4 regions of the Rhizobium sp. 01N447_2 genome follow, and region 1 is predicted to be linked to each of the others. Evidence: predicted binding sites of a transcription regulator. Region 1 holds the regulator's gene; each other region holds the start of a gene.
The links. Region 1 encodes HrcA, which represses chaperone genes, less so after heat shock. Its sites were predicted from a motif close to GTTAGCACTCNCNNNNNGNGAGTGCTAAC; they were not measured.

Region 2: a site for HrcA is predicted at 1,882-1,910, ahead of AC1ECN_RS37925 (co-chaperone GroES). Genes of this name have one in related genera too.
Region 3: a site for HrcA is predicted at 4,965-4,993, ahead of groES (co-chaperone GroES). Genes of this name have one in related genera too.
Region 4: a site for HrcA is predicted at 5,803-5,831, ahead of AC1ECN_RS16485 (co-chaperone GroES). Genes of this name have one in related genera too.

The regions. Positions count from the first base shown of each region.
Region 1 is NZ_JBFTQY010000002.1:114,893-118,701, forward strand. Features, by position in the region: gene AC1ECN_RS01895 (VOC family protein) at 1-366, opposite strand, end outside; gene rph (ribonuclease PH) at 363-1,082, opposite strand; gene hrcA (heat-inducible transcriptional repressor HrcA) at 1,211-2,299, shown strand; gene grpE (nucleotide exchange factor GrpE) at 2,411-3,043, shown strand; gene AC1ECN_RS01915 (nucleoside hydrolase) at 3,082-3,809, opposite strand, start outside.
Region 2 is NZ_JBFTQY010000138.1:2,538-6,284, reverse strand. Features, by position in the region: partial or broken gene groL (chaperonin GroEL) at 1-1,276, opposite strand, end outside; gene AC1ECN_RS37925 (co-chaperone GroES) at 1,429-1,743, opposite strand; gene AC1ECN_RS37920 (hypothetical protein) at 2,090-2,380, shown strand; gene AC1ECN_RS37915 (hypothetical protein) at 2,481-2,837, shown strand; gene AC1ECN_RS37910 (DUF2934 domain-containing protein) at 2,884-3,210, shown strand; gene AC1ECN_RS37905 (HD domain-containing protein) at 3,216-3,635, shown strand.
Region 3 is NZ_JBFTQY010000016.1:55,046-71,155, forward strand. Features, by position in the region: gene AC1ECN_RS13220 (IS1182-like element ISRle11 family transposase) at 1-131, shown strand, start outside; gene AC1ECN_RS13225 (DoxX family protein) at 290-727, opposite strand; gene AC1ECN_RS13230 (glutathione binding-like protein) at 1,041-1,751, shown strand; gene AC1ECN_RS13235 (hypothetical protein) at 1,815-2,261, opposite strand; gene groL (chaperonin GroEL) at 2,895-4,538, opposite strand; gene groES (co-chaperone GroES) at 4,611-4,907, opposite strand; gene AC1ECN_RS13250 (TIGR01459 family HAD-type hydrolase) at 5,299-6,147, shown strand; gene AC1ECN_RS13255 (bifunctional riboflavin kinase/FAD synthetase) at 6,179-7,162, shown strand; gene ileS (isoleucine--tRNA ligase) at 7,449-10,340, shown strand; gene AC1ECN_RS13265 (hypothetical protein) at 10,474-11,103, shown strand; gene AC1ECN_RS13270 (nucleoside deaminase) at 11,154-11,591, opposite strand; gene AC1ECN_RS13275 (pseudouridine synthase) at 11,682-13,652, shown strand; gene rsmD (16S rRNA (guanine(966)-N(2))-methyltransferase RsmD) at 13,633-14,193, shown strand; gene AC1ECN_RS13285 (patatin-like phospholipase family protein) at 14,206-15,087, shown strand; gene AC1ECN_RS13290 (EVE domain-containing protein) at 15,076-15,555, opposite strand; gene AC1ECN_RS13295 (VOC family protein) at 15,559-15,930, opposite strand; gene AC1ECN_RS13300 (monovalent cation:proton antiporter-2 (CPA2) family protein) at 16,095-16,110, opposite strand, start outside.
Region 4 is NZ_JBFTQY010000020.1:1,260-9,670, reverse strand. Features, by position in the region: gene AC1ECN_RS16515 (sugar phosphate isomerase/epimerase family protein) at 1-832, shown strand, start outside; gene AC1ECN_RS16510 (TIM barrel protein) at 874-1,797, shown strand; gene AC1ECN_RS16505 (Gfo/Idh/MocA family protein) at 1,805-2,971, shown strand; gene AC1ECN_RS16500 (hypothetical protein) at 3,054-3,224, opposite strand; gene AC1ECN_RS16495 (hypothetical protein) at 3,290-3,682, opposite strand; gene groL (chaperonin GroEL) at 3,748-5,382, opposite strand; gene AC1ECN_RS16485 (co-chaperone GroES) at 5,432-5,749, opposite strand; gene AC1ECN_RS16480 (hypothetical protein) at 6,260-6,523, shown strand; gene AC1ECN_RS16475 (hypothetical protein) at 6,520-6,855, shown strand; gene AC1ECN_RS16470 (hypothetical protein) at 6,852-7,181, shown strand; gene AC1ECN_RS16465 (DUF1488 family protein) at 7,172-7,447, shown strand; gene AC1ECN_RS16460 (transglutaminase-like domain-containing protein) at 7,475-8,317, shown strand.

The sequences.
Region 1 (3,809 bases):
CGGATCGCGGAAATAGATCGAACGGCCGCCGTTCGGCCAGTGCACTTCGGATTCGATCGCCACGCCCGCTGCCGTCAACCGCTCGGCCATGGCATCGATATTGCCGCCGGACACCCGGAAACAGGCATGGCCCTGGCCGCTCGTGCCGTGCGGCGGCACCTGCAGCGATCCAGGCGCCGGCGGCTTTACCGTTTCCTCGGGATTGAAGATCAACAGAACGCCAGGCCCACAGCGGAAGAAGACATGCCGGTTGGCGGCGCGGGTGATCTTTTCAAGCCCGAGAACGTCTTCGTAAAACGTCTCGGCCTGGTCGAGATCCCGCGCATAGAGCGCCGTTTCCAACATGCCCTCCAGCATGGGGCTCACCCTTCGATGGCTTGCTTCTGCAGCGCCACGAGTTCGCCGATGCCGTTCCTGGCAAGCTGCATCAGCGAGGTGAATTCGCTTTCGCTGAACGGCGTGCCTTCGGCCGTGCCCTGGATCTCGACGATGCCGCCGGTGCCCGTCATGACGAAGTTCGCATCGGTCTCGGCCGAGGAGTCCTCGATGTAATCGAGATCGATCACTGGCTGGCTGGCGAAGATACCGCAGGAGATGGCGGCGACATGATCCTTCAGGACCCGGTCGACCTTGATCATGTTGCGGCTTTCCATCCATTTCAGGCAGTCGTAAAGCGCGATCCAGCCGCCGGTGATCGAGGCGGTCCGCGTGCCGCCATCGGCCTGGATGACGTCGCAATCCAGCGTGATCTGCCGTTCGCCGAGCGCCTGCAGGTCGACGACGGCGCGCAGCGACCGGCCGATCAGCCGCTGGATTTCCTGGGTGCGGCCGCCCTGCTTGCCGGCGGCAGCCTCGCGCTTCATGCGTTCGCCGGTCGCCCGCGGCAGCATGCCGTATTCGGCCGTGACCCAGCCCTTGCCGGTATTGYGCAGCCATGGCGGCGTCTTTTCTTCGAGACTCGCCGTGCAGAGCACATGCGTGTCGCCGAACTTCACCAGGCAGGAGCCTTCCGCATGCTTGGAAAAATTGCGCTCGAACGAGACCTTGCGCATCTGGTCGATTTTTCTGCCTGAAGGCCGCATTCTTATCTCCTGGAGTTTATTTGACCGCTTCTACGATTGGCGGCGCTCATTTGCAAATTCCCTTTTGCCACGGGTGTTAGTTTGACTTACTTTTCGGGAAGTATCATCAGCACGGGTTCGAAAGCTTCATGGGCATCAGGTCGACGTCGGTTTCGGATGCTGTAGCTGCGCTGGACGAGCGCTCCAGGGAAATTTTTCGTCGCATCGTCGAAGGTTATCTGGAAAGCGGCGAGCCGCTCGGTTCACGCAACCTGTCCCGTATCCTGCCGATGTCGCTGTCGCCGGCCTCGGTGCGCAACGTCATGAGCGATCTCGAAGAGCTCGGCCTGATCTATTCGCCGCATGTCAGCGCCGGCCGGTTGCCGACCCAGATCGGCCTGCGCTTCTTCGTCGATGCCTTCATGCAGGTCGGCGACCTCTCCGCCGAGGAACGCGCCAACATCGACCGCCAGGTGCGGGCCGAAAGCGGCGGCAATCCCGTCGAATCGATGATGAACGAGGCAAGCCGCATGTTATCCGGCATTTCGCGCGGCGCCGGCCTCGTCATCACCTCGAAAAGCGATCCGGTGCTGAAACATGTTGAGTTCATCCGGCTCGAACCGACAAAGGCGCTGGCCGTGCTCGTCGGCGATCACGATCAGGTGGAGAACCGCATCATCGAGCTGCCGGCGGGCGTCACCTCCTCGCAGCTGACGGAGGCGGCGAATTTTCTCAATGCGCATATGTCCGGCCAGACCCTGCCGGAACTCCGCAAACAATTAAGCCGGTTGAAGGACGACGTCCGCCACGAGCTCGATGCCCTGTCGCGCGATCTGGTCGAGCGCGGCATCGCTGTCTGGGCCGGCAGCCCGGACGAGGGAAAGCCGACGCAGCTCATCATCCGCGGCCGCGCCAACCTGCTCGAAGGCCTGGCCGGCGCCGAGGATCTCGACCGSCTGCGCCTGCTGTTCGACGATCTCGAGAAGAAGGACAGYCTGATCGAGMTSCTSAAYCTSGCCGAAAGCGGYTCGGGCGTGCGCATCTTCATMGGWTCGGAAAACAAGCTCTTCTCGCTGTCCGGCTCGTCGCTCATCGTCGCACCCTATCGTGACGATGACGATCGCATCGTCGGCGCTGTCGGCGTCATCGGCCCGACGCGGCTCAATTATTCCCGCATTGTGCCGATGGTGGACTATACGGCCCAGCTCGTCTCCCGCCTTTCGCGCAACCAGCTTTGACGCCGCAACTGCCAAGCACGCGGAATTTTCGCTTCTTTGTCACGCAGACTTGATTTTTTTCGGTCAAACCTCGATATCGGGCGCATCTGAAGACACCAACCGGAGACCGTCATGACTGATGACACGACGAAAAACGGACCTGACGCAACTGCGGCGGATGCCGCAGCCGATGCTACCGCCTACGTCGAGAACGAAACTGCGCAGGAAGAGGCCGTCCAGCCGGACGCGCTTGAGCTTCTGAAAGCCGAAAACGGCGAACTGCGCGACCGCTATCTGCGCCTTGCTGCCGAGATGGACAATCTGCGCCGGCGCACCGAGCGCGAGGTGAAGGATGCCAAGTCCTATTCCGTCGCGGGCTTTGCACGCGACATGCTCGCCGTCTCGGACAATCTACGCCGCGCGCTTGATGCCATCTCTCCGGAGACCAAGGCTGCGGCCGATGCCGGCCTTAGCACGCTGATCGAGGGTGTCGAGATGACCGAGCGCGCCATGCTGTCGGCTCTCGAGCGCCACGGCGTTCGCAAGCTGGAGCCGGTTGGCCAGAAGTTCGATCCGAATTTCCATCAGGCAATGTTCGAGGTGCCGAACCCAGACGTGCCGAACAATACGGTCGTGCAGGTCGTGCAGGCAGGCTTCTCCATCGGCGAGCGCGTGCTGCGCCCGGCCATGGTCGGTGTCGCCAAGGGCGGCCCGAAGCCGGCGGAAGCCGAAACCAACTCCGTCTTCGACGAGAAGGACGCCTGATATCCCTTCCTCCTGGGGAAGAAGGGAAAGCCGAAGCGTTAGATGCGGGCGAAGCGTTCGATCAACAGATCGAAAAAGCCATCCGCATCGACATGGCGCATAACCTTGGCGTTGCGCTTGCGCTCGGTCACATGCCACCAGTCGACGACCGTCATGCCGACGGTGAGTTCGGACTGGACCTCGATCTCGACATTGCAGTCCCGGCCCTGGAAAAGCTCCGGCTTGAGCAGGTAGGCGACGACGGTCGGGTCGTGCAGCGGCCCGCCGTCGGAACCGTATTTCTCGATGTCGAAGCGTTCGAAGAATTCCAGCATCTCGACCATGGCCTTTGCCGGCGCCGTGCCGATCTCGGCCATGCGTTTCACCCGGTCCTTGCGGGTCAGCAATTGATGCGTCACATCAAGCGGCATCATCACGATCGGAACGCCTGAGCGGAAGACGATATCGGCGGCTTCGGGGTCGACATAGATGTTGAATTCGGCCGCCGGCGTGATGTTGCCGCCCTCGAAGAAGCCACCGCCCATCATCACCAACTCGCGGATGCGGGGGATAATGTCGGGCGCCTTCTGGAAGGCCATGCCGATATTGGTGAGCGGCCCGAGCGTACACAGCGTCACTGTGCCTTCAGGCTCATGGCGCAACGTCTCGATGATGAAGTCGACGGCATGGCCGGGCTGCAGCGCCATCGTCGGCTCGTTCAGCTCCGGACCGTCGAGGCCGGTCTTGCCGTGCACATGTTCGGCCGTCACCAGCTTGCGGGCGATCG
Region 2 (3,747 bases), on a different contig from region 1:
GCGCCTTGACGGCGCGCAGCAGCGCCACGCCGCCGCCCGGCAGGATGCCTTCCTCGACCGCAGCACGGGTGGCATGAAGCGCGTCGTCGACGCGATCCTTCTTTTCCTTCACCTCAACTTCCGTCGAGCCGCCGACGCGGATGACGGCAACGCCGCCAGCGAGCTTGGCAAGGCGCTCCTGCAGCTTCTCTCGGTCATAGTCGGAGGTGGTTTCTTCGATCTGAGCCCTGATCTGGGCCACACGACCTTGGATGTCGGACTTGGCGCCTGACCCATCGACGATCGTGGTGTTTTCCTTCTCGATCGAGACCTTCTTGGCACGGCCGAGCATGTCGAGCGTGACGGATTCGAGCTTGATGCCGAGATCTTCGGAGATGACGGTGCCGGCGGTCAGGATCGCGATGTCTTCGAGCATGGCCTTGCGGCGGTCGCCGAAGCCCGGCGCCTTGACGGCAGCAATCTTCAGGCCGCCGCGCAGCTTGTTGACGACGAGCGTTGCGAGAGCTTCGCCTTCGACATCTTCAGCGATGATGAGGAGCGGCTTGCTGGATTGGACGACGGCTTCGAGCACCGGCAGCATCGATTGCAGGTTTGACAGCTTCTTCTCATGGATGAGAATATACGGGTCTTCGAACTCGACCCGCATCTTGTCGGCATTGGTGACGAAGTAGGGGCTGAGATAGCCGCGATCGAACTGCATGCCTTCGACGACTTCGAGTTCGGTCTCCGCAGTCTTTGCTTCTTCGACGGTGATCACGCCATCATTGCCGACCTTTTCCATGGCTTCCGCCAAAAAGTGGCCGATTTCGGCATCGCCATTGGCGGAGATTGTGCCGACCTGGGCGATTTCGGAATTGTTGGAGATCTTGCGGGCGTTGGCCTTCAGTTCCGCGACGATGGCGGCGACCGCAAGATCGATGCCGCGTTTCAGGTCCATCGGGTTCATGCCCGAAGTCACGGCCTTGGCGCCCTCCTTGACGATTGCCTGGGCCAGCACCGTTGCCGTCGTGGTGCCGTCGCCGGCGACGTCGCTGGTCTTCGAAGCAACTTCGCGGACCATCTGGGCGCCCATGTTTTCGAACTTGTCTTCGAGTTCGATTTCCTTGGCGACCGAAACGCCGTCCTTGGTGATGCGCGGGGCGCCGAAGGATCTTTCGATCACGACGTTGCGGCCTTTCGGGCCGAGGGTCGCTTTCACGGCGTTGGCCAGGATGTCGACACCACGCAACATCTTCTCGCGGGCTTCGGTGCTGAATTTGATTTCTTTAGCAGCCATGTCCTCACTCCTTCATAGGCAGCCAGAGCAATTCCAGGAAAGTACGAAGGGGTTTTCCGTTCGGAATTGCGTCAGAAATAAAATGTTGGAGCGGTTCTGCGTTTCCATGAAAAGCTGAAGCGCTCCAGCGTGGACGGATGTCAGCAGGGATCTCATGCGGCCTGCTTCTTTTCGCCCTGGGTTTCGATGATGCCCATCACGTCGCTTTCCTTCATGATCAGCAGATCCTCGCCATTGATCTTGATCTCGGTGCCGGACCATTTTCCGAACAGGATGCGATCGCCGGGCTTGACGTCGAGTGCCTGGATCTGGCCGGCGTCGTTGCGTGCGCCGGGGCCGACGGCGATGACCTCGCCTTCCTGCGGCTTTTCCTTGGCAGTGTCGGGAATGATGATGCCGCCCTTGGTCTTTTCCTCTGAATCGACCCGGCGGACGAGAATGCGGTCATGAAGCGGTCGGAACGACATGTCTTCCTCCATCGATAAACAGTGATGACGTTGTCCTTAGCCGGACCGGATGACCAATCCGGGCGGGTGCTCGCGCGCGAGCCTTGCGAGAATGATTTGGTTCGATGGTTTTYCAATTCAAGAGGTGATGGAAGAAAAATTGGCACTCCCTGCTCGTGAGTGCTAACGCCCGGCAGGGAACAGAAAATCGCCTCCCGCGTTCGAATAACGAAGGCGACGGCGTGGTGCCGGAGGCGAGTTCCAGCAGGATTGAGGCTTGAATCCGGATTTCGGCATTCCCAACTCTTTGATGATCGAGGCTTGTTCAAGCTCGGTCATCGTCCCACGTCTTTTTGGAGTGAGTGACATGGAAGAGAAGACCAATATCATCAAAGACCTCAGTATCGAGGAACGCGAGGAAATCCTCGTCGATATCGCTCGTACGCTGGAGGAGACGGCTCGCGAGGCCTATGTCGAAGGCAACACGCAGTTTGCCGCACTTTCCAACAATATGGCCGAAACGATCCGCGTCAACGCCGATGAACTCGCCCGTGATGATCCGGAAAATGCCGAGCTCGTATTTCAGCAGGCGACGGCGATGATCTCGCAATTCGAAGCCGTGCACCCCTATCGAATGGTGAGTATGGCCGTTCATTGATTGCCGGGCGGTGCGGGGCGCTCGCTCAAATCAATCTCCACCCACGCGGAACTCTCACTGCTTGCAAAGGTTAGTGGATCACAACATCGAGAGGTGATCCATGGTGACTTCCAGATTAAACGTGCCGCCCGAGAGCGGGACAGATGACGCGCGTTCCGCCGATACGGAGCGAGCCGAGACCGATCGTAAAAGGGCATTGGAAAATGCCCGGCGCAACGCGAGTTCGACATCAGGCCGCGATAGCGACACTGAAAACCCAAGCCTGAAGCTTGCGAAAGAATATCTCAGCCTCGGCGGCCACCGTCGGTCCATGATCGACGACAACATCACCGATGTTCGCCAATGGGATGAGGATCCACCCGAGGCTGAGCGGTTCTGGAAGGAACGGGTGGAGACGCTTTCGAAGGATAAGCGCAAACAGGTGGAGGATTTTCTTCCAACCATCAACACGCCGTGAAAGCGGCTGGGCTCGTTCTTCGGATGAAATGCGCTTGGAGGCGATCATGGCTATAGACAAGCACGAGCAGATCCGTCGCCGTGCCTACGAAATCTGGGAGGCCGAGGGCCGCCCGGACGGCGCCGATCAGCGCCACTGGCTTCAAGCCTGTGACGAACTGGCCGGCGAGGATGAGAATGAGACGCTGCAGAACCTGCTTGATGAAGACGACAGGGATGATGCAGCACTGCTTCAAGGCGCCGGTGAGAGCGGCGATCTCGATCGCCCACGAGCGAGGCCTGTCCAGGCCGCGATGGCCCCCGTCCCTGACATCGAGATGACGACGGGCGAAAAGCCTTCCCGACGGAAGATCAGGAAGACAGAGGGGTCGTGATCGCCATGCAGCATCTCGACCATGCCATCCAGATCGCTCTTACAGCCCATGAAGGTAAGGCGGACAAAACCGGCCGGCCGTTCTTCGAGCACTGCCAGCGGGTAGCCCTTCTGGTTTCTGGTGACGAGACGCGAACGGTCGCCTACCTTCATGACGTTGTCGAAAAGGGAAGCGGCTGGACGCTCGACAGGCTGAGGGAAGAAGGCTTTCCGCCGGCGATCATCTCGGCGGTGAATGCTCTGACACGGCGGCCGGACGAGCCGGACGACGACTTCGTCAGACGTGCGGCATCAAACCCGTTGTCCTTGCCCGTCAAGCGGGCCGATCTCGAAGACAATCTCCGGCAGGCCGAACAGGCCGGCAAGAAAACGGAAAAATACCAACGCGGCCTGGATCTCCTGCGCGACATAACGAGCGGGTCATAATTTTACGTTCGCCGGCAACTGCCATCAAGGTCGGCAATCTGGCAAGCGTCCACTACCCGCCTCCATGTCATGCATTGAGAGCCGGCGGCCTCCGTTGCACCGCGGCGGAGGC
Region 3 (16,110 bases), on a different contig from region 1:
ACGGGCATCGCTATGCCCGCTTCCGAAGTCTCACCCGAGTCTCATGCCAGTGCCTGTTGGCTGCGGCCGCCCAAAACATCAAGAAGATCGCAATGGCGCTCACCACAGCGTCAAAACCAGCCATGGCGTGAGCCGATACATCCTTCTTCACCTCCGCCAAAACACTACCGCCAAAAAAATCCAATCCGCAAAAACAAAACCCGCCGAAAAATCGACGGGTTTGTCAGCGGTCTGACCCGCCGTCGGATGACGGCGGGTTCTGTATGTCCGGGAGGATGTTCTGCTGGCGTTATGCAGCCGCGTAGGCGCCGCGGCGGGCGTCGAGCGAGTAGGCGCCTGCGCCGTTGGTTGCGAGCATGATATAGGCGCCGGCGAGCGTGATGTTCTTCAGGAAGTTGACGAAGTTCAGGCCGTTGATCCAGCCGTTGGCGGCAGCCGGGAAATCCGGAACGTTGACCGGCGCAAGGTGGAAGACGACGCCGGTGAAGACACAGAAGACGGCCAGCAGCCAGCCGACGATGCGGACCTGGAAGCCGACGAGCACGGCAATGCCGGTTGCGAGTTCGAAGAGGCCGGCGAGATAGGTCAGCGCGGTGGAAGCCGGAAGGCCGGCACCGGCGATCATGCCGGCGGTCGCTGCCGGATCGGTCACCTTGCCGAAGCCGGCAAAGATGAACATGAAGGAAAGAAGAATACGGGCAATCAAGATGATGACGTTGTTCGACATGGACGTTGTCTCCGTTTGAAGGACTCTGGAGATCTTGGTGCCCCGGCACCGGTTCGACCTCGGATGCCTCTATGTCGCTCTTTTCTTGCGTTGTGGAAAGATAAACGGAAGGGGACACTTCGTTCACTAATATGGAACGATCTCCAAAGCGCGTCGCGTTCGACCGCATTCAAGCGACGCGCTTGGATCTTTTGTTTTCATGTAGGTCGTTGTCCCAAAACCGCTGCGCACTTTTGGGCGACATGCACTGGCTGCCCACGCTTGCCTTTGCCGAGCCCGGTTTTTATGGTCGGCGCCCAACATGGAGAATCCGATGGCAGATCTTTCCGCATTTCCGATCACGACGCGCTGGCCGGCGAAAAATCCCGACATCATCCAGCTCTATTCCCTGCAGACACCGAATGGGGTGAAGGTCTCAGTCGCCCTCGAGGAGCTCGGCCTCGCCTATGAGCCGCATTATATTTCCTTCGCCGCCAACGAGCAGAAGTCGCCGGAATTCGAATCTCTCAACCCGAACGGTCGCATCCCGGCGATCATCGATCCAAACGGTCCGGACGGGAAGCCGATCGGCCTTTTCGAATCCGGCGCCATTCTGCTTTATCTCGCGGAAAAAACCGGCAAGCTCATCCCTGCCGATGCCGCCGGCCGATATGAAACCATCCAGTGGGTGTTTTTCCAGATGGCGGGCATCGGCCCGATGTTCGGCCAGTTCGGACATTTCTACAAATTCGCCGCCGACAAGGTCGCCAACAACGCCTACCCGGTGGAGCGTTATCGCGATGAATCCAAACGGCTGCTCGGGGTGCTTGAAGACCGGTTGAAGGGCCGTCAGTGGATCATGGGCGATCAGTACACGATCGCCGACATCACCACCTTCACCTGGGTTCGCGGTGCCGATATCTTCTATGGCGGCCGCGAGGTTCTCGAATACGCGAAATTCCCCGCCGTCTCGGATTGGCTGGAGCGCTGCATCGCTCGTCCGGCAAGTGCCAGGGGCCTCAACATACCGGTCAAGCCGGAGTAACGGACGGATCGCCGGAAAGCACGAAGGCCGCCCTCGAGGCGGCCTTTTATCTTAATTTCCGGCCTATCGCCGGCTTGATATCTGTTTTGCGCCTTCCAGCTTGAAGCGCGGAAAGACGAAGACGCCGACCATGCTGCCGCTGAATTTTTCTTCCAGACCGTTGGACTCGCCCATGCAAAAGAGCGGCTGGCGAAAGCCGTTCGGCATGATGATCGTCGTCGAAAAACAGAAGGAGGAGCAGAGCGTCGCCGCCTGCTCGAACAGCTCCAATATGTGGCCGCGGTCCTTGGTATCATAGCAGCGGATCAAGCTTAAAAGTCCGCATTCCTGTGCGGCGAGGCCGTGCAGCATCGCGCTCCACTCGCCGAGACGGAGCATGCCGCTCGAAAAATCTCCAGTCCAGGCTTCGGAGACGGAAAACTGCGCCAACATCTCGTGATTTTGATTGGCGTCATCAAGCGAGCCGGGTGTCAAAGGCATGGCTGCATTGGCTCTGGCGATCTTAAACAAGGCGTTCCCCCGTTCGGATGCGGCTCCCGCCGCACGCTCGGCAAACACAAAGAAACAGGATCACGCAGCAGCGGGCATGATGCCCGCGCTTACCTCCGGCGATTATTGCCACGGCCATCTGGCCTCCGTAAGCGGAGCCCTTCGAAGCCGAACGTTCATGCATCGCCTTCCGCGCTCCGGCCTCGTCTATTGGCGAAAAATTATCGCCGGCGCGCTTTAATTGCAGCGCGGATTTATAGGGGCTTTTGGACAAACGGCAACGGCTTTTTAAGGGGTATTCGGATCGGCATCCTTTCCCGAGATGTCCGCATTTGCGCGAGCCTTCGCGAGAAACAGCATCCGAAGATCATCCTTGAGGGCTTTGGAAGCGTTTTTCACTCCGCGTCAGGCCGAAAATCTTGCCAGAACGCTGTAGTCTCTCGCATGTCGCTAGGTTGAGAAAGGCGCGGGCAGCGCAAGCTTGGCGCAAGCTTCGCGCCCGGGGCCAGCAATAGAGAGCTGGTCAGACGTTCATCGGCTATGCAAACCAGTGGGCCGCACGTCGAATCGCTTTGGGCAAAAGAAAAGGGCGACCCGAGAGCCGCCCTTCCTATTCCGGATGCCGGAATGGTAGTCAGTGATGGCTTTCGCCGATCACATCATGTCCATTCCGCCCATTCCGCCCATGCCGCCCGGCATGCCGCCGCCAGCCGATTCTTTCTTCGGCAGTTCGGCGATCATGGCTTCGGTGGTGATCAGCAGCGATGCGACAGAAGCAGCGTTCTGCAGCGCCGTGCGAACGACCTTGAGCGGGTCGACGATACCCATGGCGATCATGTCGCCATATTCGGATGTCTGGGCGTTGTAACCGAAGTTGTCTTCGTTCTTGTCGAGGACCTTGCCGACAACGATCGAGGCTTCGTCGCCTGCGTTTTCAGCGATCTGACGAACGAGCGACTGCAGGGCGCGGCGAACGATGTTGATGCCGGCTTCCTGGTCGTCGTTTGCACCCTTGACGGTGATCTTCGTGGAGGAGCGGAGCAGAGCGATACCGCCGCCGGGGACGATGCCTTCCTGAACGGCAGCGCGGGTCGCGTTGAGCGCGTCGTCGATGCGGTCCTTCTTTTCCTTCACTTCGACTTCCGTCGAGCCGCCGACGCGGATGACGGCAACGCCGCCGGCGAGCTTGGCAAGGCGTTCCTGCAGCTTCTCGCGGTCGTAGTCGGAGGTGGTTTCTTCGATCTGGGCCTTGATCTGAGCAACACGGCCTTCGATGTCGGTCTTGGCGCCCGAACCGTCGACGATCGTGGTGTTTTCCTTGGAGATCGAAACCTTCTTGGCACGGCCGAGCATGTCGAGCGTGACGGATTCGAGCTTGATGCCGAGATCTTCGGAGATGACCGTACCGCCGGTCAGGATGGCGATGTCTTCGAGCATGGCCTTGCGGCGGTCGCCGAAGCCAGGTGCCTTGACGGCAGCGATCTTGAGGCCGCCGCGCAGCTTGTTGACGACGAGCGTTGCGAGGGCTTCGCCTTCGACGTCTTCAGCGACGATGAGGAGCGGCTTGCCGGTCTGGACGACGGCTTCGAGAACCGGCAGCATCGACTGCAGGTTCGACAGCTTCTTCTCGTGGAGGAGAATGAAGACGTCTTCGAGGTCGGCGATCATCTTTTCCGGGTTGGTGACGAAGTAGGGGCTGAGGTAGCCGCGGTCGAACTGCATGCCTTCGACGACTTCGAGTTCGGTTTCGGCGGTCTTGGCTTCTTCAACGGTGATGACGCCTTCGTTGCCGACCTTCTGCATGGCTTCAGCAATGTCGAGACCGACCTGCTTGTCGCCGTTTGCCGAAATCGTGCCGACCTGTGCAACTTCTTCCGAGGTGGAGATCTTCTTGGCCTTGGCCTGGAGATCCTTGACGACGTCGGCAACAGCAAGATCGATGCCGCGCTTCAGGTCCATCGGGTTCATGCCGGCTGCAACGGCCTTGTTGCCTTCGCGAACGATCGCCTGGGCAAGAACGGTTGCAGTCGTGGTGCCGTCGCCGGCGATGTCGTTGGTCTTCGAAGCAACTTCGCGGACCATCTGGGCGCCCATGTTTTCGAACTTGTCTTCGAGTTCGATTTCCTTGGCGACCGAAACGCCGTCCTTGGTGATGCGCGGAGCGCCGAAGGACTTGTCGATGATGACGTTACGACCCTTCGGGCCGAGCGTGACCTTCACTGCATCGGCGAGAATGTCGACGCCGCGCAGCATCTTTTCGCGCGCGGTGCGGCCAAACTTGATTTCTTTAGATGCCATATTCTTAACTCCTGAATTCGAGTTGTTCGGGCAAAAGGCCCGTCAGCCATTTCGGGAAAGCAGGTCGGCCGATCAGCCGATGATGCCCATGATGTCGGCTTCCTTCATGATCAGAAGGTCTTCGCCGTCGATCTTGACTTCGGTGCCGGACCACTTGCCGAACAGGATGCGGTCGCCAGCCTTGACGTCGAGTGCGACGACCTTGCCGGACTCATCGCGTGCGCCGGAGCCGACGGCGACGATTTCGCCTTCCTGCGGCTTTTCCTTGGCGGTATCGGGAATGATGATGCCGCCCTTGGTCTTGGCTTCGGACTCAACGCGGCGAACAACGACGCGGTCGTGAAGGGGGCGGAAGTTGGTGCTTGCCATTGTCTAATCCCTCGATCGAATGACATTCGCGGACCGGAGTGGCCCACATGGATAGATGTTAGCACTCCCTTGCGGTGAGTGCTAGCGACGAGCATTTAGGGATGGCTCCGAGAGGAGTCAATGAGAGCAATCACGAATTTTTGTGCCGGAATTGTGAAGAGACCGGAGAATAGTCGGAGATTGCGGCCGAAACCCTGGCGCAGGCGAACTTTGCCGAACTCGTCCGCCGTCGGCGATCTGCCGCTTCGGGATAATCGTCAAACCCCTTGCTATCCGTGCCCTCGGATCGCCTTCGAGTTCTTCGCATGGGCCGGGCAGCGAAGAAAATTCCTTGCCTTCGTCTTGCGCCTTTGCAATGTCACCGGTGACTGAAACAAATCGGGAAATCGAAATGGCCAGGCGGATAGAAAACTTCTCGGAGATATCAGGTCAATATGATGTGGTGCTCTGCGATGTCTGGGGTGTCGTTCACAACGGCGTCGATCCGTTCCCGAAGGCGGCAGCCGCCCTTGAAGCGGCCCGCGAGAACGGCGTCGCCGTCGTCCTCATCACCAATTCGCCGCGCGTTTCCTGGCAGGTGGTCGAGCAGTTGCTCCAGATCGGCGTTCCCGACAGCGCCTATGACAGGATCGTCACTTCTGGCGACGTCACGCGCGGGCTGATCTCCGAAGGGCCGAAGACGGTCTTTCTGCTCGGACCCGAGCGCGACAGCCCGCTCCTTGATGGCCTCGACATCGAGCGCAGGCCCGCGGGCGAAGCGCTATCGCTCGTCTGCACCGGCTTTTTCGACGACGAGACGGAGAAGCCGGAGGATTACACCGACATGCTTCTCGATTTCAAAGCCCGCGACGTGCCGATGATCTGCGCCAATCCCGATCTGGTCGTCGAACGCGGCCATCGCATCATCCCCTGCGCCGGCGCCATGGCCGCCTATTACGAGCAGCTTGGTGGGCAAACCCGCATCGCCGGCAAGCCGCACCGGCCGATCTACGAGGCGACGCTTTCGGCTGCCCGCGAGGTTCGCGGTGATTTCCCCGTCGAGCGGGTGCTGGCGATCGGCGACGGTATGCCGACCGATGTGCGCGGCGCCTTGAATTATGGGCTCGACCTTCTCTACATCAGCGGCGGTATCCACGCCAAGGAATACACCCTCAACGGCGAAACCGACGAGGCGATCCTCAACGCCTATCTCGAACGGGAAAACGCCGCGCCGAAGTGGTGGATGCCCCGCCTTGCATGAAGACACGCCTTGCATGAAGAGAAGCCAGCCGATGACCGTCTTCCACCGCAATGAAACCCGGGAACCCTTGCCCGCCCATCTGAAGGGCGGCGTCATTGCCATCGGCAATTTCGACGGCGTGCACCGTGGCCATCAGTCGGTGCTGAACCGAGCGCTCGAAATCTCCAAGGCGCGCGGTATCCCCGCTTTGGTGCTAACCTTCGAGCCGCATCCGCGTACGGTTTTTCGGCCGCAGGCGCCGGTCTTCCGCCTGACGCCGGCGCCCCTGAAGGCCCGCATCCTGGAAGCGCTGGGTTTCGGCGCCGTCATCGAGTATCCCTTCGACTACGAATTCTCGCAGCGCTCGGCCGATGATTTCATCCATTCGATCCTGAAGGATTGGCTCGGCGCTTCCGAAGTCGTCACCGGATTCGATTTCCATTTCGGCCGTGGCCGCGAGGGCGGTCCCGCCTTCCTGATGAATGCCGGCAATACCTACGGCTTCGGCGTCACCCTGATCGATGCCTTCCGTGACGAAAACGCCGATGTCGTCTCTTCGAGCCATATCCGCGCGCTCCTGCAGGAGGGCAATGTCAGTGAAGTCGCCGGCATGCTCGGTTACCGCTATACGGTGGAAGCCGAGGTGATCGACGGCGAAAAGCTCGGCCGGCAACTGGGGTTCCCGACGGCCAACATGCGCCTGCCGCCGGAGGTCGATCTTGCCGCCGGCATCTACGCCGTCCGCTTCCGCCGCCAGGACGGCACGCTCCACGATGCTGTTGCAAGCTATGGCCGCCGCCCGACGGTGACGGAAAACGGCGCGCCGCTGCTCGAAACCTATCTTTTCGATTTCAGCGGCGATCTCTACGGCCAGCTCTGCTCCGTCTCCTTCTTTGGTTATCTCCGCGCCGAGCTGAAATTCGACGGCCTCGATCCGCTCGTTGCCCAGATCAAGCGCGATGAGGAAGAGGCGAGGGCGCTGCTTGCGGGTGTCAAGCCGCTCGGCGCGCTTGATCGGAAACTCTGCTTTTCCTGAGGTCGCCTTGAGTGCGGCTGTCGCTGGGACACCGGCGATTCCAGCCGTTGATGTCGATTGCCAACCGCGAATTCTTCTCTTCCTTTTCCCGGCAAAAACGCCTATGAACCGGCGCGATGACGAAATATCGGCTGGCAATGATGATGCGAATTATCGGCCCGGCCTTCCGCGCGCGCTAAGCGGCCGGAAGGTCCGGGTTTTTGGCGCTTGGATACGAGCGCTTCCGTCACCAGCTTTTTCACGCCCGTTGCGCCCCTTCCTGGGCCGCCAGAAATGATTGTCCGACATGACCGACACAGCCGAAAAGATCGACTATTCGAAGACCCTCTATTTGCCCGAGACCGATTTCCCCATGCGCGCCGGCCTGCCGCAGAAGGAGCCTGAACTCGTCAAGCGCTGGCAGGAGATGGGTCTCTACAAGAAACTGCGCGCTTCCGCCGCCGGCCGCGAGAAATTCGTCCTTCACGACGGTCCGCCCTATGCCAACGGCAACATCCATATCGGCCACGCGCTGAACAAGATCCTCAAGGACGTCATCAACCGTTCGTTCCAGATGCGCGGCTACGACGCCAATTACGTGCCCGGCTGGGATTGCCACGGCCTGCCGATCGAATGGAAGATCGAAGAAAAGTACCGCGAGAAGGGCAAGAACAAGGACGAGGTTCCGGTCAACGAATTCCGCCGGGAATGCCGTGAATTCGCCGCCGGCTGGATCAAGGTCCAGGCGGAAGAGTTCAAGCGTCTCGGTATCGAGGGCGACTTCGACAATCCCTATACGACGATGAACTTCCACGCGGAATCGCGCATCGCCGGCGAACTCTTGAAGATCGCCGCAAGCGGTCAGCTTTATCGCGGCTCCAAGCCGATCATGTGGTCGGTCGTCGAGCGCACGGCGCTGGCCGAGGCCGAGGTCGAATACCAGGATTATGAGAGCGACACGATCTGGGTGAAATTCCCGGTCGTGGAAGGTCCGGTCGCGCTCAAGGATGCGTTCGTGGTCATCTGGACGACCACGCCCTGGACGATCCCCGGCAACCGCGCGGTCTCCTTTTCCGCGCGTGTCTCCTACGGTCTCTACGAGGTGACGGCCGCCGAGAACGATTTCGGACCGCGTCCGGGCGAAAGGCTGATCTTTGCCGATAAGCTGGCCGAGGAATCCTTCGCCAAGGCCAAGCTGCAGTACAAGCGCTTGAGCGATGTCTCTGCGGCCGACTTCGCAGCGATGACCTGCGCGCATCCCTTCAAGGGTCTCGACGGCGGCTATGAATTCCACGTGCCGCTGCTCGATGGCGATCACGTCACCGATGACGCCGGCACTGGCTTCGTGCACACCGCACCCAGCCACGGCCGCGAAGACTTCGATGCCTGGATGTCGGCTGTCCGCACGCTTGAGGCCCGCGGCATCGAGACCAAGATCCCGTTCCCGGTCGACGACGGCGGCTTCTACACATCAGACGCCCCCGGCTTCGAGGGCGCCCGCGTCATCGATGACAACGGCAAGAAGGGCGATGCCAACGACCGTGTCATCAGGGAACTGATCGCCCGCGGCGCGCTCTTCGCCCGCGGCCGTCTGAAGCATCAGTATCCGCATTCCTGGCGCTCGAAGAAGCCGGTCATCTTCCGTAACACGCCGCAATGGTTCGTCTATATGGACAAGACCCTTGCCGACGGCACGACGCTGCGTTCGCGCGCGCTCGGTGCGATCGACGACACGCGCTTCGTGCCCGCCGCCGGCCAGAACCGCCTGCGCGCCATGATCGAGGGCCGCCCGGACTGGGTGCTCTCGCGTCAGCGCGCCTGGGGCGTGCCGATCGCCGTCTTTGCCGACGAGCAGGGCAAGGTTCTGGTCGATGAAGCCGTCAATGCCCGCATCCTCGAAGCCTTTGAACATGAGGGCGCCGACGCCTGGTTTGCCGAAGGCGCCAAGGAGCGGTTCCTCGGCAATGACCACGACCATTCCCGCTGGACCCAGGTCATGGATATCCTCGACGTCTGGTTCGACTCTGGCTCGACGCACACCTTCACGCTCGAAGACCGCCCGGATCTGAAATGGCCGGCCGATCTTTATCTCGAAGGTTCCGACCAGCATCGCGGCTGGTTCCATTCGTCGCTGCTGGAATCGGCGGCCACCCGCGGCCGTGCGCCTTACAATGCCGTCCTCACCCATGGCTTCACCATGGACGAGAAGGGCGAGAAGATGTCGAAGTCGAAGGGCAACGTCACCGCCCCGCAGGAGGTGATGAAGGACGCCGGCGCCGATATCCTGCGCCTCTGGGTGATGACCTCGGATTATGCCGACGACCTGCGCGTCGGCAAGACGATCATCCAGACCAATGTCGACGCCTATCGCAAGCTGCGCAACACCATCCGCTGGATGCTCGGCACGCTCGCCCACGACAAGGGCGAGGAGATCGCGCTTGTCGACCTGCCGGAGCTGGAGCAGCTGATGCTGCACCGGCTTGCCGAACTCGATGAGATGGTGCGCGAGAACTACGATGCCTTCGACTTCAAGAAGATCGCCCGCGCGCTGATCGATTTCGCCAATGTCGAGCTGTCGGCCTTCTATTTCGATGTCCGCAAGGATGCGCTCTATTGCGATGCGCCGTCGAGCCTGCGCCGGCGCGCCAGCCTGCACGTCATCCGTCAGATCTTCGATTGCATGGTGACATGGCTTGCCCCGATGCTGCCCTTCACCACCGAGGAAGCCTGGCTGTCGCGCAATCCGGCCGCCGTTTCCGTGCATCTGGAGCAGTTTGCTCCGGTCGCAAAGGAATGGCGCAACGATGCCCTGGCCGAGAAGTGGAAGAAGATCCGCGCCGTGCGTTCGGTCGTGACCGGCGCCCTGGAAATCGAGCGCAAGGACAAGCGCATCGGCTCTTCGCTGGAAGCGGCTCCGCTTGTCCACATCGCCGATCCGGAATTGCTGAAGGCGCTGGAAGGCCAGGACTTCACCGAAGTCTGCATCACCTCGGCAATCGAGATCAACGCCGGTGAAGGCCCGGCGGAAGCCTTCCGCCTGGCTGAGGTGCCTGAGGTCAGCGTCGTGCCGAAGCTGGCAGAGGGTGAAAAATGCGCCCGCTCCTGGCGCATCACCAGGGATGTCGGTTCCGATCCGGAATATCCCGATGTTTCGGCCCGCGACGCCGCCGCCCTTCGCGAACTCGCCGCGCTCACGTGAAGAATATTGCCGGGTGAATTGCGCTTTCGCGGTTCATCCGGTAAAAGCTGCCTGAAAATGGCCGGATTTTTGCGTCAGGGGGACGGTTGTCCGGTTGGGCGATGATTGCACCGGCAGGGCTGGAAGGGTTTTCATGTTAGCAACGCATTGGTTCCGTATGGGCGCCTGCCTGTCTGTCGTCATGGCGGGATGTTCCCTGGTGTCCGGTTGCGCCAGCAGCCCGACCTACGGCACCGACAAGACCGCCATGGAACAGTTGACCGACGATCTCGGCCAGTCCGTGTCGTTGACCGGACCGGACCCGAAGAACAAGGGCGTCAAGTACACGCCGCGACCGACGCTGGTGCTGCCGGCCCAGGCGCAGAAAGAGACCCTCGTTGCGCCGCAGCAGACGGTCGCCAACAAGGACAACCCGCAATGGCTTGAATCGCCGGAGGAGACCCGCGCCCGTCTCGTTTCGGAAGCTGACGCGAATTCGGACAATCCGAATTACCGCTCGCCGCTCGCAAGCTCTGCGATCGAAGGCGGCCGGCGTACGACGGAAGCCCAGACCAAGGCCTATCGCGAAGCCCGCGCCCTGCAGAAGGGCTCCTATATCGATCAGCGCCGCTATATATCAGATCCGCCGCCCGGCTACCGCACCGTTGACGATCCGGCAAAGCTCGACGATGTCGGCGAGCCCGAGTTGAAGAAGCAGAAGAAACGCAAGAAGGATGCAGCGGTCGCCAACACCGGCAAGCAGTGGTGGAACCTCCTGCAATAGCATGTTCGGCGCGCCGGCAAGGATGACGGCGCCGCGCAGAGGCGCTGGGACTACGGCGCCTCTCTCCTTTGCGAAAAGAACCTTCGCAGCATATCGGCCGATTGGACCTCGTTGAAACCGGAATAGACCTCCGGGGCGTGGTGACAGGTCGGTTGCGCATAGAATCGCACGCCATTGTCGACGGCGCCGCCCTTCGGGTCCTCGGCGCCGTAATAGAGCCTGCGGATACGCGCAAACGAGATGGCTGCCGCGCACATGGTGCAAGGCTCGAGTGTCACGTAGAGATCGGCGCCGGCAAGACGTTCCTGCCCGAGCGCTTCGCAGGCGAACCGGATTGCGGCGATTTCGGCGTGCGCGGTGACGTCTTTGAGTTCGCGCGTGCGGTTTCCTGAGCGTGAAACGGCAATATCGTCGATAACGACGACGGCGCCGATCGGCACCTCGCCGCGTTCTCCGGCGGCGCGCGCTTCTTCAAGCGCCATCTCCATGAAACGATTTGTCTTCACGATCGCACGAATTTCCACTTAACCGCAGATGCGTGACCTGATAGACAGGCCCAAAAGGCAGGCAAACAACAAATGACACCCAAAGACAAGCCAAAACGCCCGGGCGCAAAGCCCCTTTCACGGGATATCAGGTCGAAAGCCGACCCGAAGGTGGGCGGCGAGAAGCCGGCAAAGCCTGCGGCCGCACGCGCGATCGCCGCCGAGACCGATGGCGAGGCCAATGCCGAACGCATTTCCAAGGTGATGGCGCGCGCCGGCGTCGCCTCCCGCCGCGACATCGAACGGATGATCATGGAAGGCCGTGTGACGCTGAACGGCAGGGTTCTCGAAACCCCCGTCGTCAACGTCACGCTCGCCGACCGCATCGAAGTCGACGGCGTGCCGATCCGCGGCATCGAACGCACCAGGCTGTGGCTTTATCATAAGCCCACCGGGCTGGTGACCACCAATGCCGATCCGGAAGGCCGGCCGACTGTCTTCGACAACCTGCCGGAAGAACTGCCGCGCGTCATGTCGATCGGACGCCTCGACATCAACACCGAAGGCCTGCTGCTCTTAACCAATGACGGCGGTCTCGCCCGTGCGCTCGAGCTGCCGGCGACCGGCTGGCTGAGACGTTACCGGGTCCGCGCCCATGGCGAGATCGATCAGGACGCACTCGACAAGCTGAAGGACGGCATCGCCGTCGACGGTGTGCTTTACGGCTCGATCGAGGCGACGCTCGACCGCACGCAAGGCTCGAACGTCTGGATCACCATGGGTCTTCGCGAAGGCAAGAACCGCGAAATCAAGAACGTGCTCGGTGCGCTCGGCCTCGACGTCAATCGCCTGATCCGTATTTCCTATGGCCCGTTCCAGCTGGGCGACTTGCCGGAAGGCCATGTCATCGAAGTGCGCGGCCGCACACTCCGCGACCAGCTCGGCCCGCGCCTCATCGAGGAAGCCAAGGCGAATTTCGACGCGCCGATCTACAATGCGGCGGCCGTCGCTGCCGAGGAAGAGGCAGAGCCCGCAGCGCCGGAAAAGCGCGAACGGCCGCGCCGCGACGAGGACAAGCGCGAACGGGCGCTGAGCCGCCTCGACACCAAGCGCGACGACCGCCACGGCGGGGGGCGCAAAGATGATGATCGCCGCGACGGCGGCCGCAGGGACGACGACAAGCCGAAGCGTCCCCAGCCGCTCGGTCAGCGCCGCAGCGCCAATGTCTGGATGGCGCCCGGCGCCCGGCCTCTTGGCGAAAAGGCAGCGGCGAAAGCTGCCAAGAATGCGCAGACCGCGCGCAAGCGCGGCGAGCAGTCGCCGGCAAAAGGCACTGGTTTCGATCGCATCGAAGATCGCCCGCGTACGCAGGTAAACCGCGTGCGCGAAGAGGATGGCGAATGGATACGCTCCAGCGAGCAGCCTCGTCGCAAGGATGAGGGCGAGGGCTCCGGCCGCAAGCGCGCCTTTGGTGATCGCCCCGCTCGTGAAGACCGCGGTTTTGGCGACCGCCCGGCGCGCGGCGATCGGCCGTTCGGTGACCGTCCTTCGCGCGGTGATCGTCCCTTTGGCGACAAGCCGCGGGGTGATCGCAAGCCGCGTGCGGACGGTGATGAGCGTCCTCGTGCCGCCAGAGCCTCCACCGGTGAAGGCCGTTCGGAGCGTCCGCGCGGCGACCGGCCCTTCGGTGATCGTCCTTCGCGTGGAGACCGGCCCTTCGGCGATAAGCCGCGTGGCGATCGCAGGCCGCGCGAGGACGGTGATGAGCGTCCGCGGGCAGCCAGAGGCTCTGCCGGCGAGGGCCGCTCCGAGCGTCCCCGCGGTGAAAGATCGTTCGGCGACAAGCCCTCGGGTGACAAACCTTCTGGTGATAGGCCGCGCGGCAAGGGCTTTGCGCCCAAGCCCGGTGGGCCCAAGCCTGGTGGGGCCAAGAGTTTTTCCGGCAATCCGAAAGGTGACCGGCCGAAAGGCGACCGGTCGGGCGGCGACAGGCCTGCGGGCGGGCCGTCCAAAGGTGGTGGTAGAGGAAAAGGAATGACGCGCGGTGCGGATCGTCGGCGGTGAGTTTCGCGGACGGCCTCTCGCCGTGCCAAAATCCAACGAGATCCGGCCGACTGCCGACCGGACGCGCGAGAGCCTGTTCAATATATTGAGCCATGCCTATCCGGAGTGTGTCGATGGCACCCGGATTCTCGACCTTTTTGCCGGAACCGGCGCCGTCGGCCTCGAAGCGGTTTCACGCGGCTGTCGCCATGCGCTCTTCGTCGAAAACAGCGTCGAGGGCAGGGCGCTGCTTTGGGAGAACATCGATGCGCTCGGCCTGCACGGCCGCACGCGCATCCTGCGCCGCGATGCAACCGATCTCGGCAGCGTCGGCAATCTCGAAGCCTTCGACGTGCTCTTTGCCGACCCGCCCTATGGCAAGGGTCTCGGCGAAAAGGCGATGGCGGCGGCGGCCGAGGGCGGCTGGCTGCAGCCAGGCGCGATTGCGGTGCTCGAAGAACGCGCCGATGTTGTCGTTTCCGTGCATCCTTCCTATGTTTTCCTCGAAAGCCGCATCTTTGGCGATACGAGGGTGCATTTCTTCCGATATCAGCCGCAATAAGCGGGGGCGGGCGTGCAGCAGGCAGAGATCATCAGCCCGAAATTGCCCGCGATCAGCGATTTGCCAACGGTCGCGGTCGCTTTTGGCGGTGGCGGCGCGCGCGGGCTTTCCCATATCCATGTCATCGAGACGCTCGACGAACTCGGCATCCGGCCGGTGGCGGTATCAGGCTCGTCGATCGGCGCGATCATGGGGGCAGGCATGGCCGCCGGCATGTCCGGCGCCGAGATCCGCGAACATGCGCTGGCGACCGTCGGCAACAAGACGGCGGTCGTCGCCCGCATCTGGGGCCTGAGGCCGGCGACGGTGCGCGATGCGGTGGCCAAGGGTATCCGCATCGGCCAGTTTAATCTGGAGCGGATCCTCAAGGCCTTCCTGCCGTCCGAGCTGCCCGCGCGCTTCGAGGACCTACTGGTTCCGATGAAGGTCATCACCACCGATTATTACGGGCAATGCGAAGTCATCATCGAGCAGGGCGAACTGTTCCCGGCGCTCGCCGCCTCTTCCGCCATCCCCGCCGTCTTCATGCCGGTGCGCCTGCGCGACCGCGTGATGATCGACGGCGGCATCAGCAATCCGGTGCCCTATGAATGCCTGATGGATCTTGCCGACATCGTTGTCGGCATCGATGTCGTCGGCGCGCCGGAAGGTGACGGCACCCATATTCCGAACCGCATGGAGAGCATCTTCGGTTCCGGCCAGCTGATGATGCAGACGGCGATCTCGCTGAAGCTCAAGCTTCGACCGCCGCATATCTTCTTGCGCCCGACGGTCGGCCGCACCGGCGTCATGGATTTCCTCAAGGCCCGCGACGTCCTCGCCATGTCCGTCGGCGTCAAGGACGACCTGAAATTTGCTCTCGATCGGGAAATCGAAGCGCGGCTAAAGCGCTAAACTGCATTGCACGGGAACCGTCGCATACTTCCGGGCGACATGCATGAACGGTTCACTGAGCATCGCTTCGGCTATGAGCTCGGCATCATCATTATCGATTTCGAAGAGACCAAAGCGCAATCGATAGCCCCAGCCTCCCCGATCGCTTGTGAAAGACAGCCGGCCGAGCAGCGGCCGGATCGGCGTTTCCACGGCCCGCCACCAGGCGACATCGCGCCTCCAGGGGCGGAAACCGGGGTGAACTTCCACCTGATATGCCGCCGTTTCCTCGACCACGCCAATTGCCGTGAACGCCTGCAGGCGATCCTTGCCGCCAAATGTTTCGGTCGGCGAATAATAGATCACGCGGTCACCAGGCGCGCTCCGCCTAAGCGGAGCGGCCTTTCCGTGACAGACCTGCATGAAGCCAGCTTCGCGCCCGATGCGGACATGGTTTGCCGATGCCACTGCGATCCAGTTGCGGGACATGTTTCAACCTTCCGCCACGTTATAGACGCGCAGGCGATGCCCGTCGGGATCCGCTGCGACGAAGGTGCGGCCGAAATCGAGGTTGGTCGGCGGCAAGAGGATGGTCGCGCCCTTGCCCTGCCATTCGGCGTGAAGCGTATCGACCATGTCTGCTGTCGCCACCTTGAAACCGAGGTCGCAGCCGCCGCCCGTCGCAGCCGGCGCCGGCTCGACTCCCGTCTTGCTCCAGAGTCCAAGTGCCAGACCCGAAGGCAGGATGAACATGGCGAAGGTCGGGCTGGCCTCAACGGGCTCCTGCTCGAGCAGTTGGCTATAGAAGCTAGCGCTCTTTGGCGCGTCGGTTACGAAGAGTAGAATGCTATTGCTTTCGATCACGGCAAGCTCCTGTTGTCAGTCAGGAGCACCTCTACCGAGACATGCTGACAGATTCTGGCAGTAGCGTTTGTCCCGGCGGTGCCTTTTAAATCGTCTCCAAGTCGTGGTTCGTGTCGGATCTGGCCCTTTCGATCCGCTCAAGCTTCACACCTCCTGGAATCGATCTACGCGTCCGCCGCT
Region 4 (8,411 bases), on a different contig from region 1:
GCATATCGAGCTTTCACCGCGCGACGACTTTCTGCCCTGGTGGGTGCGCCCGCGGGCGCACAAGGAACGCATCGCGGAATTCAAGGCGGCCCTGAAGGATCACGGCGTCCAGCTCGCCTCGATCCTGCCGATGTACCGCTGGGCGAGCCCGCATGAGGACGAGCGGCAGGCGGCGGTGCGCTACTGGAAGGAAGCGATCACGATCGCCGCCGAAATGGGCTGCGACACGATGAACTCGGAATTCGGCCGCGGGCCGTCGCCGGATCGCAGCCACCGCGCCAGCTGCTGCGGCGGCATGCATACCCACGAGCACAGCGAGGCCGCCTGGTGGCGCTCGATAGAAGAACTCGTTCCGGTGTTCGAGCGCGAAGGCGTCACGCTCAACATGGAACCGCATCCGGAAGACTGGTGCGAAACGCTGCATCCGGCGATCGACATGCTGAAGACCATCGGTTCGAAGAACGTCAAGTTCCTCTACTGCGCGCCGCATACCTTCTATTTCGGTGACGACATGGCGCAGATGATCCGCGATGCCGGCCCGCTGATTGCCCATGTGCATGTGGCCGATACCTATAATCACAAGGCCTCATCCGGGCTGCGCTACATCATCAATCCGCCGGGCGCGAAGGTCACCATCCATCAGCACATGGATATGTACCAAGGCGAGATCAATTGGGATGTCTTCTTCTCCTCGCTCGCCGCGGTCGGATTCGACGGCATCATCACCGCCTGCGTCTTCGGCTGGGAGGAGCGCGCCGACGATTCCGGGCGCTTCATGCGCTCCGAAATCCAGAAATATGTCGACAAATACTGGCCCGGAAAACTTGGCTGATCGTCAACATCCGCCCCGGCACCACTATCAGGAATAAAACCGTGACCATCACCATTACGACAGCCCCCTGTTGCTGGGGCGTGGACGACGTCAACAATCCAAACCTTCCCGCCTGGGAACGCGTCTTCGACGAGGCGGCGGCGGCCGGCTATGGCGGCCTCGAACTCGGCCCCTATGGTTACGTGCCGCTCGATGATGCGCTCGTCGCCAAGGCGCTCACCGAGCGCAATCTCTTCATCGTCGCCGGCACGATCTTCGACGATCTGGTCTCTCCTGAAAACCGGGAGACATTGCTGCGGCAGACGGATGAGATTTGCGCCGTCATCACCAAGTTGCCGCAGCCGGATCAGGTGGCAGGCCAGCGGTTCAGGACACCCTATCTCACAGTGATGGACTGGGGCCACGACGAGCGCGACTATGCCGCCGGCCATTCCGATCGTGCACCGCGTCTCGATGACAAGGCCTGGGCCGGGATGGTCGCCAATATCACGGCGATTGCTGAACTCGCTCAGCGCAAATATGGCGTGCGCGCCGTCATCCACCCGCATGCGGGTGGCTATATCGAATTCGCCGATGAGATCGAGCGGGTGGCAAGAGACATTCCGCAGGAGATCGCCGGCTTCTGCCTCGACACCGGCCATAGCTATTATGCCGGCATGGATCCCGTGGAGATGCTCCGCCGCTATGCCGACAGGCTCGATTACGTCCACTTCAAGGACATCGACCAGACCGTCTTCGATCGTGTGCTTGGCGAGACGATCCGCTTCTTCGATGCCTGCGGACAGGGCGTGATGTGCCCGATCGGCCGCGGCGTCATCGATTATCCCGCCGTCAAGCGAACGCTCGAGGAGATCGGCTATCACGGCTTCATCACCGTCGAGCAGGAGCGTGATCCGAGGAATGTCGCCGGCAGCCTCGAAGATGTGAAGCAAAGCCGCGATTACCTCAGGTCGGTTGGTTTTTAGGGAAAAGATGATGACGAATGACAGGCGAAAGCCGATCCGTTGGGGCATGGTCGGCGGCGGCAGAGGCAGCCAGATCGGCTATATTCATCGCTCGGCAGCGCATCGCGACGACGTCTTTGCCCTTGCGGCGGGTGCCTTCGATATCGATCCGGAACGCGGCCGCGCGTTCGGCGTCGATCTCGGGCTCGACGAAGCCAGGAGCTACCGGGACTATGCGGCGATGTTTGCGACTGAGGCCCGGCGGGCCGACGGCATCGAGGCCGTGTCGATCGCGACACCCAACAACACCCATTTCGCGATCTGCAAGGCAGCGCTCGAACATGATCTGCATGTGATCTGCGAAAAGCCGCTCTGCTTCACGACCACCGGGGCTGAGGAGTTGAAGACGCTGTCCCAGGCGCGCGGCCGTATCGTCGGCGTGACTTATGGCTATGCCGGCCACCAAATGATCGAACAGGCGCGTGCCATGGTCAGGAATGGTGATCTCGGCGAGATCCGCATCGTCAACCTGCAATTTGCCCATGGTTTCCATAGCGCTGCGGTGGGGGAGCAGAACCCCGCGACACGCTGGCGCGTCGATCCGAAATTCGCAGGCCCCAGCTATGTCCTCGGCGATGTGGGGACCCACCCGCTTTATATCGCCAAGGTCATCTTGCCGCACCTGAAGATCAGGCGGCTCCTCTGCACCCGCCAGAGCTTCGTCAAAAGCCGCGCGCCGCTCGAAGACAATGCGGTGACCCTGATGGAATATGACAATGGCGCGATCGCCACCATCTGGTCGAGCGCCGTCAATGCCGGCTCCATGCATGGCCAGAAGATCCGCATCGTTGGCTCGAAGGCCAGCATCGAATGGTGGGACGAGCGGCCGAACCAGCTCTCCTACGAGATCCAGGGCGAACCGGCCCGCATCCTCGAGCGCGGCATGGACTATCTCTACCCCGAGGCCAGGATCGACGACCGGATCGGCGGCGGTCACCCGGAAGGTCTCTTCGAAGCCTGGGCGAACCTCTATCGCCGCTTCGGCTTTGCCATCAACAATGAGCGCGGCCTCGCCCCTGCGGGGATCGAAGACCTCGTCTTTCCCGATGTCGATGCCGGACTGGAAGGGGTGCGCTGGGTGGAAAACTGCGTGCGGTCCGCCGATGCTGGCGGGATCTGGCTGGATTACAGCTAGGATCCTCTCCTCAGATCGCACCGTATGCCGGCTTTACACGGCTGCGCTGGAGATCTGTCCAAGAACGCCTTCATACCCCCTCTCAGATAAGCTGATCGTCATCTTCCGTTGCCTGGGGCGCGCGGCGACGCGTGCTGTCATTGGCGGCTTTCTTATGCTCGTCGGCAGCTGCCTTGCGGATTTTCTGGAAGCGGTTGTCGCCCGCGTCTTCTGCGGCTGGCTGCGGGTCGGTCTTTTTCACGAAACGGATCACGGGTCATTTCCTGCTTTGACAGTGGCAGCGCTCCGCACCATATCGGAGCGCTCTGGAAAATGGTGTCAGACGGCAAGCGCGGTGGCGCAGGCTTGAACACTTCGGCTGTCGGGAGAGGTTTGCCCAGGCATGGTCGCCCAGCCGCCGGCCTCGACAAACTGACGCTGCTTGTAGCCTTCGGTAATCGCCTTGAACTCGATCAGTTTAGCGCTCGCATCCGGCGCCGCCTTGAACCGCTCGACGCAAATGGCGGACGCCAGCTCTCCGCGTGCGATGTCGCCGGCGGCGGCTGCCGCTTTGCTTGATGTGCCGCCTGTTACCCAACCTCCCCAGCTGAATCCGATGATCATCGTGGCGATCGCCGTGACGACGCAGGCCCAGGCGAGAAGCGTCTTGGATGGCTGATAACTGTCGAAACGCTGGGTAATCGATGTCTTGCTGCTGCTCTGCACGGACATTGGAATTCTCCTTGTCTGTTGTTCGGATTGTGCCATCCGGCGACGCCGGAACGGTTCAGGCTGGCTCAGTATCCCATAGCGCCCATGCCACCATTTCCGGCAGCAGACGCTGTGTCTCTTGCGGGAATGTCGGCGATCATCACCTCGGCGGTGATCAGCAGCGCCGCGATCGAACCGGCGTCCTGCAGAGCGGTGCGGACGACCTTGGCAGGATCGACGATGCCGGCCTCGATCATATCGACATAGGTCTCCGTCTGTGCGTCGAAGCCCTGATTGTGATCATTGCTGCCGGCGAGTTTTCCGACGACGATCGAGCCCTCGAACCCGGCATTGTCGACGATCTGCCGGATCGGGGCTTCGAGCGCCCTGATCACGATCGAGATGCCCGCCGTCACGTCGGCGTTCTCCCCGGTCAGTCCCGTCAGCGCCGACTTCGCGCGCAACAGTGCCACGCCGCCGCCGGGCACGATGCCCTCTTCGACCGCCGCACGGGTGGCGTTCAGCGCATCGTCGATGCGGTCCTTCTTTTCCTTGACCTCCGTCTCGGTCGCGCCGCCGACGCGGATGACCGCGACGCCGCCGGCGAGTTTCGCCAGGCGTTCCTGCAGCTTTTCCTTGTCGTAGTCGGAGGTGGTGTCTTCGATCTGCGCCTTGATCTGCTGGATGCGCGCCTGGATGGCCGCCTTCTCGCCGGAGCCGTCGATGATCGTGGTGGTCTCCTTGTCGATCAGCACACGCTTGGCGTGGCCGAGCATATCGAGCGTGACGTTCTCGAGCTTGATGCCGAGATCCTCGGAAATCATCTGGCCGGCGGTCAGCACGGCAATGTCTTCCAACATGGCCTTGCGGCGATCCCCGAAGCCCGGCGCCTTGACGGCCGCGACCTTCAGGCCGCCGCGCAGCTTGTTGACGACAAGCGTCGCCAGCGCCTCGCCTTCGACGTCCTCCGAGATGAGGAGCAGCGGTTTGCCGGTCTGTACGACGGCTTCCAGGATCGGCAGCATCGCCTGCAGGCTGCCGAGTTTCTTCTCGTGAACGAGGATATAGGGCTCCTCCAGTTCCACGCGCATCTTCTCGGCATTGGTGACGAAATAGGGCGAGAGATACCCACGATCGAACTGCATGCCTTCAACGACATCGAGTTCGGTCTCGGCGGTTCGCGCCTCTTCGACTGTTATGACGCCCTCATTGCCGACCTTGTCCATCGCCTTGGCGATCATCTCGCCGATGGTGGCGTCGCCATTGGCGGCAATGGTGCCGACCTGTGCGATCTCGGCTGACGATTTGACCTTCATCGCCCTCGCCTGGATTTCCTTGACGACGGCGGTAACGCCGAGATCGATGCCGCGCCTGAGATCCATGGGGTTCATGCCGGCAGCGACGAGCTTTGCGCCTTCGCGGAAGATGGAGGCGGCGAGCACTGTTGCCGTCGTCGTGCCGTCGCCGGCAAGATCATTGGTCTTCGAAGCCACCTCGCGCACCATTTGCGCGCCCATGTTCTCGAACTTGTCTTCGAGCTCGATCTCCTTGGCGACGCTAACGCCGTCCTTGGTAATGCGCGGTGCGCCATAGGCCTTGTCAATGACGACGTTGCGACCCTTCGGGCCAAGCGTCACCTTGACGGCGTTGTTAAGCAATTCGACGCCGCGCAGCAGGCGGTCGCGCGCGTCGGTGGAGAATCTGATTTCCTTGGCAGACATGATGTTTCTTCCCAGTTCGATCTTGAGATGCGGGTCGGAAATTCGACCCTCAGGCGGCTTTGTCAGCAGCCGCTTCGGTCTTTTCGACGATGCCCATGATGTCGGTCTCCTTCATGATCAGAAGGGTTTCGCCATCGATCGTGACCTCTGTGCCCAACCACTTTCCAAACAGAATGAGATCGCCGACCTCGACATCAAGCGGGACCAGAGTGCCGCTTTTGTCGCGCAGGCCCGGGCCGACTGCGACCACTTCACCTTGCTGCGGCTTCTCCCTGGCGGTGTCTGGAATGATGATCCCGCCCTTGGATTTGACATCGCCTTCCGCACGTCGAATGACGACGCGGTCGTGAAGTGAACGGAATTTCATAGAGGTCTTTCTGCTGCCGGCGCGTATGGCGGCTGCAGTACATAAATAGCACCCGTGGCACTCGATTGATAGGAGTGCTAATAAATATTGTCCACCAAGGGAATTTCTTGAAAAATTCAGGAAATCAATTTGAACGGATATTTTGTATTAATCCAGAAATGAAAAGAATTTTTTCGCCGTCGCGCTCAATTTTATTTAGCATATCGTGACGTTAATTTAGCGTTTTTTATAGATAAATCCGAATTATCTTGATTTAAACTCAATCAAGGCGCAATGATAGACCTCGTCGATTTGGCCGACTTGGCTTCGCGGTGTCAGAGACCTACGACCCGCCATCACCACTGAATTCTCGATAGCGAATGTATGACGTCGTTCCGGCGTTCATTTCGCCTGTTCCGATCCGGAATGAGCTTGGCGCTGACCGCGGATGTACCGGCAGCCTCGAGTTCGTCCGGCTCGGATCTCAACGATACAGGAACGCTTCAGTGTATTCCTGCGGAGGCCTCAGCCGTGACAAGTCGCACCACAGAAACCGTCGTCCGTTTTTCATCTCCATTCCGCCTGCCCGGTTTCGACGGGGCGCAGCCAGCCGGAGAATACCGCGTCGATTATGACGAGGAATTGATCGATAGCGTTTCCAGGCTTGCCTGGCGACGGGTCGGCGCCTTCATCCACTTGCCGGCGATCGCCGCGCAGAGTTCGACGCAGCAGATGATGCCTGTCCACCTGTCAGATCTCGAAACCGCGCTCGAAAAGGACCACAAACTGTCATGACCGCTACGCGCATCCCGCAACGCAATGGACGCTCGATCCGACGCGAGGCAGCAACACATATCTTCAAGGTGGGGCAGACCGTCCGGGTGAAGGACGGGTTCCTGGTCGTTCCCTCCAAGCTCCCCGAGACATACCGCATTACCGCTACGCTGCCTCTGAGAGGAAATGTGCTGCAATACCGCATCCGCAGTGACGATGAACGTCATGAGCGGGTCGCGACGGAAGACAGCCTGGAACTGGTAAACCTATCGCCCGCCGGCAGCGGCGCAACACTGATCGAGAGGACGTTTGGCCATGGCCACGGCCCGAATGACGAAAGGTTGACATCGTGAACAGCCATGAAGACGAAGCCGAACGAAGACGGAATGCCTTTGCCGTCGGCACATGGGAAGACAAATGTGGCGCGTCCGGTCGCTACTCCATGGAGATCGAACACGACCGCCGGATCGAATCCGCCCGTTCGTCGACCGTCTATCGTGTCTCAGCAGGCGTTCCAGTGCTCGCCGACCATGCCATGACCGGCAAGAGCCGTTCGGAGGCCGGGAACGACATGATGTCCTTCAATCTTCTCAACATAGGATACCGGAAGGAATGGCTCAGGCTGTCGGACGCCGCTCGGAGTGCTCGTGAGACCCCGCCGGTTCAACCGTGGCGCTAGCCTTCCTGAACCAAAGCCGTAGCTTCGATGCGGCGAGAAATGCTGTGCGCTTCGTCGGCCATGACGGCATGTTCCAGGTGTTGTTCTTCATCGAGGTTGGCGCTCTGGCGAAATCCGACACCGCATTGCAAAGAACCGAGCCTTCGGAAACGAATTGGCTTTCGTTATTCGACGCCCTGCGCAACTCCATTCAGGACGTGGCACACAAAGCCTATTCCTACCGCCGCCGCGCCTTCTATACTCTAACTGCGGCGGACTTCCGCTAGGCGGATCCGGACGCGCGAGAACGCTCCATGTTGATCCGTTACGGCTATGAAATTACGCTGACCTGCCCGCAGCCGACCGCATTGGTATGCCTGTTGTCGGTTCATGATGATCGTGCGGCCGACATCAGAATTCCGGAAACGGTCTTCACCACGCCCGATGTTCCCACTTCGACTTATCGCGACCTCTTCGGCAACCGCTGTCTCCGGCTGATTGCCCCGGCGGGCGACCTGACCATATGGGGCGATGCGACGATCGAAGACGACGGCAAACCGGACAGGTCGCTGCCAGGCGCCAGGGAGCTCCCGGTTTCGGAATTGCCGGATGATTGCCTCGTCTACCTGATGGGCAGCCGCTATTGCGAGACGGATCGTCTCAGTCAAATTGCGTGGGATATGTTCGGCACCGTCTCACCTGGCTGGGGCCGCGTTCAGGCGATCTGCGACTTCGTTCACGGCCACATCCAATTCGACTACATGCAGGCGCGATCGACGCGGACAGCCTTCGAGGCGTTTCACGAACGTGTCGGCGTCTGTCGCGACTTTGCGCATCTCGCGGTGGCGTTGTGCCGTTGCCTCAACATTCCTGCCCGATATATCAATGGCCATCTCGGCGACATCGGTATTCCGGTCGTCGATCCGATGGACTTCAGCGCCTGGATCGAGGTCTTCCTGGACGGTGCATGGCATACATTCGATCCGCGCAACAATACGCCGCGGATTGGTCGTATCATCGTCGCACGCGGGCGCGACGCCGCCGACATACCGCTCATCAATTCCTTCGGTCCGCATGTGCTGAAGGCGTTTCGAGTCTGGACCTATGAGGTGACGAACCTGCAACAGATGCAAAGCGTCGCCGGGGGCGCTGTTTAGAACGAGACCCGGGCGGATGCGCGGCAATGTCCAGCCTCAGGCTTTGCCGCAGGCGCCTGCAGTCGGCGGACTGCCTGTCCCACAGTAGCTCCTG